3 regions of the Gordonia ajococcus genome follow, and region 3 is predicted to be linked to each of the others. Evidence: predicted binding sites of a transcription regulator. Region 3 holds the regulator's gene; each other region holds the start of a gene.
The links. The regulator LexA, encoded in region 3, represses DNA repair genes until DNA is damaged. The targets are predictions, from matches to a motif close to CGAACANNTGTTCG.
Positions count from the first base shown of each region.

Region 1 (3,275 bases), 1.2 Mb from region 3:
GTAGCGGCGCCGGGCGCGGGTCATGGTGAGTTCACGCAACCAACTGGCCTCGGTGTAACTCTCCGGCACGTCGAACGGCGGCAATTCCGGCGCGATCAGGCCCAGATGGAAGGCGCAATCGGCGGCGAGGCCGGCCGCGTTGTCGATCGCGTCGAGGTGCGCGGGCATCAGCCGTGCCATCTCGTCGCCGCTGCGCAGATGCGCGCCGGCCACGCCCGGCATCCAGCCCGCGATGGTCTCGATGTCGGTGCGGGCCCGAACCGCCGCCATCGCCATCGCCAGCCGGCGGCGCCGGGGCGCGGCGAAGTGCGCACCGGTGGTGGCCACCGTCGGCACCCCGGCGCGCGCGGCGAGACCGGCGAGCACCGCGTTGCGTTCGTCGTCGTCGGGCATGGCCTGGGCGGTGAGCTCCAGGACGACGTTGCCGTGGCCGTAGGTCTCGATCATCTCCCGCAGCGCGATCTCCGCGGCCGGGACGCCGCCGCGGTCCAGCGCGCGTCGGACCGCGCCCTTCCGGCAGCCGGTGAGGATCAGCCAATGCCCGTCCCCGGCACCGGCCAGGGCGTCGCGGTCGTAGCGCAGCAGCCCCTTCTCGCCCGCGACCATGTGCGCCTCGGCAATCGTCCGCGACAGTCGGCGGTAACCCTCGCCGTCACGGGCGAGGACCAGCAGGTGTTCTCCCGGGGGATCGTTGTGTCCGGTTCGTGCGATGTCGGGCTCCAGCGACAGCTCCGCACCGAAGACCGTCGGCATCCCGAATTCACGGGCGGCCTCGGCGAACCGGACGATCCCGTAGAAGCCGTCGTGGTCGGTGACCGCAAGCGCCGCCAGACCGAGCCGCTGCGCCTCCTCGACCAGTTCCTCCGGCATCGACGCACCGTCGAGAAAGCTGTAGGAGCTGTGGGCGTGGAGTTCGGCGTATGCCACCGACGACGATCCCCGCCTGATGTCCCCCGCCTGGTACGCACCACGTTTGCGCGACCAGGCGGGGCTGTCGCCGCCGTCGCCCGGGAACATCGCGTGGTCGCTGTCATCGGGACCGAAGGCGGTACCCGGACGCCCGCCGTCGGGTGCCCGACCGGAGAGCACCCGCTCCATCTCCGACCACGTCGGTGGTCCCTGATCCCAGCCCACCCGAACAGTCTATCGAACACGAGTTCGAATGGACATCCGGATTCCCCGCCGATCCCCGTAGGCCGTTGCGTCCGGCTCGAGTTAGTGCAACTCTGAGTACCAGACAGATTCCATCTCCCATCGGGGGACGGGACATCCAGCGGGTGACATGCCCGCTCACATGATGGGATCCCTACATGACTAGCTACTTCATCACCGGAGGCAGCGGGTTCATCGGACGGCGCGTCATCGATCGTCTTCTGACCGTCGACCCCGACGCGACCATCCACGCACTGGTGCGCGAATCCTCTCGATCCACGTTCACCGCCCTGCTCGACGACCTCGGTGCCGCCGATCGAGTGACCCCGGTCGTCGGCGATCTGACCAGCCCGGGCCTCGGCCTCGACGCGAACGACCTGCCGGATTTCGACCACGTGGTCCATCTCGCCGCAATCTACGACATGGCCGCCGGCGCCGAGTCGCAACGAGCCGCCAACGTCCTCGGCACCTCACGCGTCGCCGACTTCGCCATCGCCCACGACGCGCTGTTGCACCACGTCTCCTCGATCGCGGTGGCCGGCGACCATCGCGGCCGCTTCGACGAAACCGATTTCGAAGTCGGGCAAGGCTTTCCGACGGCGTATCACCGAACCAAGTTCGAGGCCGAACGAGTCGTGCGCGAACGCGAGGGCCTGCGGTGGCGCGTGTACCGGCCCTCGATCGTCGTCGGCGACTCGCGGACCGGCGAGATGGACAAGATCGACGGCCCCTACTACTTCTTCGGTCACCTCGCGGCGCTCGGACGTCTCCCGTCGAAGCTGCGGTTGCCGATGCCCGACCTCGGCACGCTCAACATGGTGCCCGTCGACTTCGTCGCCGCAGCCATGGTGGCACTCATCGCCGTGGAACCGCAGCGCAGCGGGCTCGTGTTCCACCTCGGGGACCGGCGTTCGCTCACCATCACCGAGATGTACAACGCGCTCGCCCCGTCCTTCGGTGCACCCCGGGGATTCGACGCCGTCCCCCACGCCATGGTCGAGCCGGTACTGGCGCTGTCCGCGATGGGACCGGCCCGCGTCGGCCGCAATCTCCTCGCCACCCAACAGGGCATCCCACCGGCGGTGCTCGACGCGGTGTCGCTGCCGGTGGAGTTCTCCTCCGACGCCACCATCGCCGTCCTCCACGAGCACGGGATCGGCGTCCCCGAATTCGCCGAGTACGCACCCCGCCTGTGGCAGTACTGGTCTGCGCACCTCGACCGTTCCCGCAACCGGCGTCGCGACCCCCGCGGCCCTCTCGTGGGCAAGAACATCCTCATCACCGGCGGGTCGAGCGGCATCGGGAAGGCCACCGCCCGGATGTGCATCGCACGTGGCGCCAACGTGATCATCGTGGCCCGATCTGCCGACGAACTCGATTCCGCCGCCGCCGAATTGAATTCGACGACCAGCAAGAAGGGCATCCCGCCCGGCCGTGCGGTGGCGTATCAGTGCGACATCACCGACGAGGAGTCGGTCAACGCGCTGATCAAATCGGTACTGGCGGAGCACGGTCACGTCGACGTGCTGGTCAACAACGCCGGCCGGTCCATCCGGCGCGCCACCGTGAACTCGGTGCAACGCTCCCACGACTATCACCGGGTCATGGCGGTCAACTACTTCGGCGCGGTCAACCTCATCCTCGGACTCCTGCCGCACATGGTTGCCCGGCGGTCGGGACATGTGGTCAACGTGACCTCGATCGCGGTGCAGTCCCGCGGTCCGCGCTTCGGCGCCTATGCGGCGTCGAAGGCGGCGCTGGAGGCGTTCAGCGATGTGACCGGCACCGAAACCGTCTCCGATCATGTGACGTTCTCCAATGTGCGTCTGCCGCTGGTGAAGACGCGGATGATCTCCCCCACCGAGGCCTACGACAACCAGCCCGGCACCTGGGATGTCGACAAGGCCGCGTCCCGGGTGTTGCACGCCATCATCGATCGGCCCAAACGGGTCAGTTCGGTCGTCGGGACGATCGCCGAACTCGGGCATCGCTACACCCCTGATCTGACCACCCGCATCCTGCACCAGGAGTACCTGCTGTTCGGCGAGTCGGCGGCCGCCCTGGGCCGTCCCCGCAGTTCCGGTGGTCGCGACGCGTGATCGACACCCCGTACCTGGAGGTCG
Region 1 is NZ_CP052884.1:1,761,040-1,764,314, reverse strand. Features, by position in the region: gene GAA2_RS08105 (error-prone DNA polymerase) at 1-1,134, opposite strand, end outside; gene GAA2_RS08100 (SDR family oxidoreductase) at 1,311-3,251, shown strand; gene GAA2_RS08095 (alanine racemase) at 3,248-3,275, shown strand, end outside.
Region 1: a site for LexA is predicted at 1,148-1,161, ahead of GAA2_RS08105 (error-prone DNA polymerase). Genes of this name have one in related genera too.

Region 2 (3,275 bases), 1.8 Mb from region 3:
GGGAGACCGTCACCGTCATCGCGCCGTACGGTCTGGCCATGGCCGTCGTCGGTCTCCTCGAGTCGCTGATGACCGCGAAACTCGTCGACGACATCACCGACACCCACTCCAACAAGTCCCGCGAAGCCGTCGGGCAGGGAGCCGCCAATCTGGTCACCGGCCTCTTCGGCGGCATGGGCGGCTGCGCGATGATCGGCCAGACGATGATCAACGTCAAGGAATCCCGTGCACGCACCCGGATCTCGACGTTCCTGGCCGGCGTCTTCCTGCTGATACTCGTCGTCGGACTGGGCGATGTGGTCGCCAAGATCCCGATGGCCGCGCTCGTCGCCGTGATGATCATGGTGTCGGTCGGCACCTTCGACTGGCACAGCATCAACCCGAAGACGTTGCGCCGCATGCCGAAGTCGGAAACCGTCGTGATGCTGGCGACGGTCGCGGTGACGGTCGCGACGTCGAATCTGGCGTACGGCGTCGTCGTCGGCGTGCTGACCGCGTCGGTGCTGTTCGCCCGTCGCGTCGCGCATATGACGGAGGTGGTCGAGGTCGCCGGACCCGACGCCGACACGCGCGTCTACAAGGTCCGGGGCGAACTGTTCTTCGCCTCGAGCAACGACCTCGTCTACCAGTTCGATTACACCGCCGGCGAGTCCCACATCGTCATCGACCTCAGCGACTCGCACGTCTGGGACGCGTCGTCGGTGGCGACCCTCGACGCGATCACCACCAAGTACGAGGCCAAGGGCAAGGACGTCACGATCGTCGGGCTCAACGACGCCAGCGCCGAACGGCACGGCCGGTTGAGCGGGCACCTCGGCGGGGAGTAGCCCGGTGCCGTGCCGGTTCCGACTGCTGGCTGAGCCGGTACCGAGCGCAGCGAGGCACCCTACTGCTGGCCGAGCCGGTTCCTCGCGCAGCGAGGCGCCCTACTGCTGGCTGAGCCGGTTCCTCGCGCAGCGAGGCACCGCGTCGAAGCCACCCGCAAGCGGAGGCACCCTACTGCTGGCTGAGCCGGTTCCTCGCGCAGCGAGGCACCGCGTCGAAGCCATCCCGCAAGCGGAGGCACCCTACTGCTGGCTGAGCCGGTACCGAGCGGAGCGAGGCACCGCGTCGAAGCCACCCCGCAAGCGAAGGCACCCTACTGCTGGCTGAGCCGGTTCCTCGCGCACCGAGGCACCCCCTCCGCTGGCTGAGCCGGTTCCTCGCGCAGCGAGGCACCGCGTCGAAGCCCACCCCGCAAGCCGACGTCGAACCCGCTGGGGATCGAGTTACTACCTGTGGATACGACAGTGCCGCAGGCCTCGCCATCGTCCACAGTCGATTCATGTCCGGCTTCGTCTACATCCTCGAGTGCGCCGACGGCAGTCTGTACGTCGGCAGCACGCGCAACGTCGAGCACCGCGTCAACCAGCACATGAGTGGGAAAGGTTCGAGGTACACGCGCTCACGGCTTCCTGTTCGTCTCGTCTATCAAAGAGAGTTCCCGCATATCGGTGAGGCGCATGCGGCCGAACGCCGCTTGCACGGTTGGTCGCGTGCAAAGCGTCGTGCGCTCGTCGAAGGGCGAATGGAATTGCTGCCCGGCCTCGCGATGAAGGGTGGGCAGCGGAGACTCATGATCGACCCGTGAGGGTGGCGGTGCGGGGGCTTCGACGCGGTGCCTCGCTGCGCTCGGTACCGGCTCAGCCAGCGGTGGGGGCCCGGCTCAGCCAGCGGTGGGGGTCCCGACTCAGCGGCAGTGGGGGTGGCGGTGCGGGGGCTTCGACGCGGTGCCTCGCTGCGCTCGGTACCGGCTCAGCCGGCAGCCGTCATCCGTCAGCCGCCGGGCATCGGGGCAGCGATCGAACCCCAAATGCTCGAACGTGCGTTCGATACGGGTGTATGGTGGCGACATGTCCATCGGTATCCAGGGCTCGTTGTTCGCCGAGGTCGCCGCAGAACCGGCGCTCGGCGACCTGTCGACTTCGTTGACGCGGCGTCCGCTCACCGACGGTGCGTGGGTGGACCTGTGCCCGGGGTGGATCGGCGGGCCGGACGAACTCTTCGACCGCCTCCGCGAGAACGTCCCCTGGCGGGCCGAACGGCGTCAGATGTACGACCGCGTCGTCGACGTCCCGCGGCTGGTGTCGATCTACCAGAAGGACGATCCGTTCCCGGACGGGTTGATCACCGACATGCGTGCGGCGTTGAGCCGCCACTACCGGGACGAGCTGCCCGAGGGGTTCGCGACCGCCGGCATCAGCCTCTACCGCGACGGCAACGACTCGGTCGCCTGGCACGGTGACCGCATCGGCCGGGCGTCGACCCACGACACGATGGTCGCGATCGTCTCCCTGGGAGCCCCGCGGCCACTGATGTTGCGCCCGCGGGGCGGTGGCAAGTCGCTGAAGTTCACGCTGTCGTCGGGCGACCTGCTGGTCATGGGCGGCAGCTGCCAGCGCACCTGGGAACACGCGGTACCCAAGGTGCGCGGCGTCGGCGCCCGGATCAGCATCCAGCTGCGGCCGCCCGGGGTGTGGTGAGCGAGCCAGTCCTGGGCGCCGAGCGGTGGTCGGGTGGTTGCTCGTTTCGACGCGGTGGCTCGCTGGCGCTCGCTACCGGCTCAACGAGCGGGGGTGGTGGCTCGCTGGCGCTCGCTACCGGCTCAACGAGCGGGGGTGGTGGCTCGTTTCGACGCGGTGGCTCGCTGGCGCTCGCTACCGGCTCAACGAGCGGGGGTGGTGGCTCGTTTCGACGCGGTGGCTCGCTGGCGCTCGCTACCGGCTCAACGAGCGGGGGGCGGTGGCTCGCTACCGGCTCGACGAGCGGGGTCGCGAGCTCAGCCGGCGTTCGAGATCGGCGTGATCGGCAACCGCAGGGCGGCGGGTGCGTACTCGGGGACCGTGGGACGGACCGGCGGCACCGGGGCGACCGGCTCATACGACGCACCGAGCTCCGGCCGCGGATCGGCCTCACCGGCGTTGGGCCACATGGCGAGTGCGCGTTCGGCCTGCGCGGTGATCGTCAGCGACGGATTCACGCCGAGGTTCGCCGACACCGTCGAACCGTCGACGATGTGCAGGCCCGGGTGGTTGAACACACGGTGATACGGGTCCACGACGCCGTCGGCGGCGGACCGTCCGATCGAGCAACCGCCCAGGAAATGCGCGGTCATCGGGATGTTCAGCCAGTCGACGATGGAACCGCCGGCGTCGCCGTCGATCTCGTCGGCCATCTTGCGGACCGCCTCGTGGCCGACGGGGATCCAGGTCGGCGGGGGCTCGCCGGCACCCTGC
Region 2 is NZ_CP052884.1:1,226,341-1,229,615, forward strand. Features, by position in the region: gene GAA2_RS05610 (SulP family inorganic anion transporter) at 1-827, shown strand, start outside; gene GAA2_RS05615 (GIY-YIG nuclease family protein) at 1,325-1,630, shown strand; gene GAA2_RS05620 (alpha-ketoglutarate-dependent dioxygenase AlkB) at 1,893-2,522, shown strand; partial or broken gene GAA2_RS05625 (GMC oxidoreductase) at 2,819-3,275, opposite strand, start outside.
Region 2: a site for LexA is predicted at 1,858-1,871, ahead of GAA2_RS05620 (alpha-ketoglutarate-dependent dioxygenase AlkB). Genes of this name have one in related genera too.

Region 3 (3,275 bases):
GGCTCGGTGGCGCCGGTACGCGCCGCGATCGACCGTCATGCGGGTTCGCTCGCCGCCGACGACGTCGCCGAACAACTCGACAACCTCGTCTTCGACGGATTCGTGGCCGCCACTCCGCGACATCATCTGGAGAACGTGCCGCGCTACCTCGCGGCCGCCGAGGCACGGTTGACGGCACTCCCGGCTTCCGCCGCGCGAGATCAGGCCGGAGTCGCCGTGATCGACCGCGTGACCGAACGGTGGGCGCAGCGGCTGGCCCAGGTACCCGAACACCGGAAAGCGCACGTCAACGACGAGGCGCAGTGGCTCGTCGAGGAGCTGCGGGTCGGATTGTTCGCCGAACGGCTGGGCACCGCGTTCCCGGTGTCGGAGAAGCGGGTCCTACGAACTCTTGACCGACTCGGCTGAAGCGGCCCGGAGGTCGTCGATCTCGCGCTGGAAGTCCTCGAGGGAGTCGAAGGACCGGTACACCGACGCGAAGCGCAGGTAGGCGACCTCGTCGAGGTCCCGCAGCGGCTTCAGGATCGCGAGTCCCACCTCATTGCTGGGGATCTCGGCCGAACCACTGGCGCGGACGGTGTCCTCGACCTGCTGGGCGAGCTGGGCGAGAGCGTCCTCGGCGACGTGGCGCCCCTGGCATGCGCGCCGGACACCTCGCATCACCTTCTCGCGACTGAACGGTTCGGTGACGCCGTTGCGTTTCACCACCGAGAGGACCGCACTCTCCACGGTCGAGAAGCGTCGCCCACACTCCACGCAGGAGCGGCGGCGCCGGATGGCCTGCCCCTCATCAGCGACACGCGAGTCGATGACCTTGGTGTCGTCGTTCTTGCAGAAGGGGCAGCGCATCGTATCCTCACGCAGGTCACGGGACGCTCTGATGCAGCCGCGCCGCATGCCGGGCCGGTGCTCGGCTGGTCCCTGTGGCATCGAGGATACCGCCCGGCCTCAGTGGTACCGGGGGGTGAGGAGCGGCTGGCCGACGCGCAGCCCGCTCGACGCGAGGTCATTCAGCTGGATGATCTCGTCGACGACGGCCTCACGCGGCATCTCGGGGGCGACCCGCGAGGCGATCGTGCTCAGCGAGTCACCCGACCGAACGTGCACGACCTCGGTGCCGACCGCGGCAGGCGTGACCGACGCGGCGTAGTTCTGGCCGACGACCGCGATGACCCACACGGCCAGGGCGAGCGCGACGCCGGCGAGGACAGCGGTCGCCGTGCGGCGACGCCGGCGGATGACGGCCGCGGGAGCCGCCTCGGCGGGACGCCACGCCGGGACCACCGGTCCACGACCGCGCATACCCACCGGCGACGCGCACTGGGTGGACGCGACGCGGCGGACCCGGACCGCCGATTCCGGCACCGGACGGTTGTCGACGGGCCGCCGGGCGTCTCCCCGACGTGTCGGGCGCGGACGCTCCAGGACGTCGCCGCGGACGGGACCGCCGTGCCGGGCGGGGTCGTGCCGGGCGGGGTCGAGGTGGACGGGGTCGATGAGAGTGGCGGTGCGCATGGTGCCCTCCGTGTATCCGGTCGAACGGTGTTCGTGAGTGGGACCGCGTCGTCCCGGTCGAACTGTTCGAATGTCGATCATCCGTTCGATGAACTGATGTTCGATTTGTAGCACGGCACTCCGACAATTGTCTCGCGACACGTCGAACAAATGTTTGATGCGGTCGGCGTTCTCGGCTAGGCTCGTCGAAAGACAAGCGATCTACCAGCACGTTCGGAATCGAGAGGAACCCGATCATGAGCGATGACGGCGGTAAGCGCACCGGAGCGCGGGGCGCCGACGAGCCCGTCACCCCGGCGGACATGGCGGCTGCCGAGGCGTCGCTGACGCCGCGGCAGCGCGGAGTTCTCGAGGTGATCCGCAAATCCGTGCGAGAACGCGGTTACCCGCCGAGCATCCGCGAGATCGGTGACGAGGTGGGTCTCACCTCGACCTCCTCGGTCGCCCATCAGCTGCGGACGCTCGAACGCAAGGGCCTTCTCAAACGTGATGCCAACCGTCCGCGGGCGGTGAACATCGCGCCGAGCGAACCCCCGACGCCGACCTCGCCGACCGGCGGAGCACTGCCCGAACCCACTTTCGTACCGGTGCTCGGCCGGATCGCCGCAGGCGGACCGATCCTCGCCGAGGAAGCCGTCGAGGACGTGTTCCCACTCCCCCGGGAGCTCGTCGGCGAGGGATCGCTGTTCCTGCTGAAGGTCGTCGGCGAGTCGATGATCGACGCCGCGATCTGCGACGGCGACTGGGTCGTCGTCCGCCAGCAGAACGTGGCCGACAACGGCGACATCGTGGCCGCGATGATCGACGGCGAGGCCACGGTCAAGACCTTCAAACGCCAGAAGGGTCATGTCTGGCTGATGCCGCACAACGAGTTGTTCGACCCGATCCCGGGCGACGAGGCCGTCATCCTCGGCAAGGTCGTCACCGTGATGAGGCGAGTCTGACCTCGTCACTGTCGAGTACCGCGGCGACCGCCGCGCGAGCTGCAGCCGGATCGGTGGCGGCCAGCGCGGCCGCCGCCGCGTTTTCGCAGGTTGCCAGGGTGACCGCGCCGAGCCGGGCGCCGACCGCGGGCGCCGCGACGGGAGCGCTCGACAACGAGGTCACCCCGAGTCCGACCAGCACGCAGGCGAGATGCGGATCGGCCGCGGCCTCTCCGCAGACGCCCACCGGTTTGCCCTGATCACGTCCGGCCCGGGCGACCGTTGCGACGAGATGCAGCACGGCCGGCTGCCACGGATCGGTCAGCGATGCGAGCTCGGCGGACATTCGGTCAGCGGCCATCGTGTACTGCGTGAGGTCATTGGTGCCGATCGAGACGAAGTCCACCTCGGCCAGGATCGCCGGGGCCAGGATCGCCGCGGCGGGAACCTCGATCATCACACCGGCGACGAGTCCACGCTCGCGCACCTGCGCGGCGAATGTCGCCGCCTCGGCGGGTGAGGCGATCATCGGGGCCATGACCCACGGCTGCGCGTCGGCCTCCAGCGCCGCCCGGGCGATCGCGTCGAGCTGGCGCGCGCGGATCTCGGGGTGCGCCAAGGCGATTCGATCGCCGCGCACACCGAGTGCCGGGTTGGCCTCGTCGGGATGGGTCACGAAGCGCAGCGGCTTGTCCGAGCCGGCGTCGAGGGTGCGGATGACCACCTTGCGGCCGTCGAAAGCGTCCAGCACCTCGCGATAGATGCCCGCCTGCTCGTCGACCGAAGGCTCCTCGGCGCGCTCGAGGAAGGCCAATTCGGTACGGAACAGTCCGACAC
Region 3 is NZ_CP052884.1:2,994,159-2,997,433, forward strand. Features, by position in the region: gene hrpA (ATP-dependent RNA helicase HrpA) at 1-408, shown strand, start outside; gene nrdR (transcriptional regulator NrdR) at 382-849, opposite strand; gene GAA2_RS13505 (LysM peptidoglycan-binding domain-containing protein) at 949-1,515, opposite strand; gene lexA (transcriptional repressor LexA) at 1,752-2,459, shown strand; gene GAA2_RS13515 (phosphoenolpyruvate--protein phosphotransferase) at 2,437-3,275, opposite strand, start outside.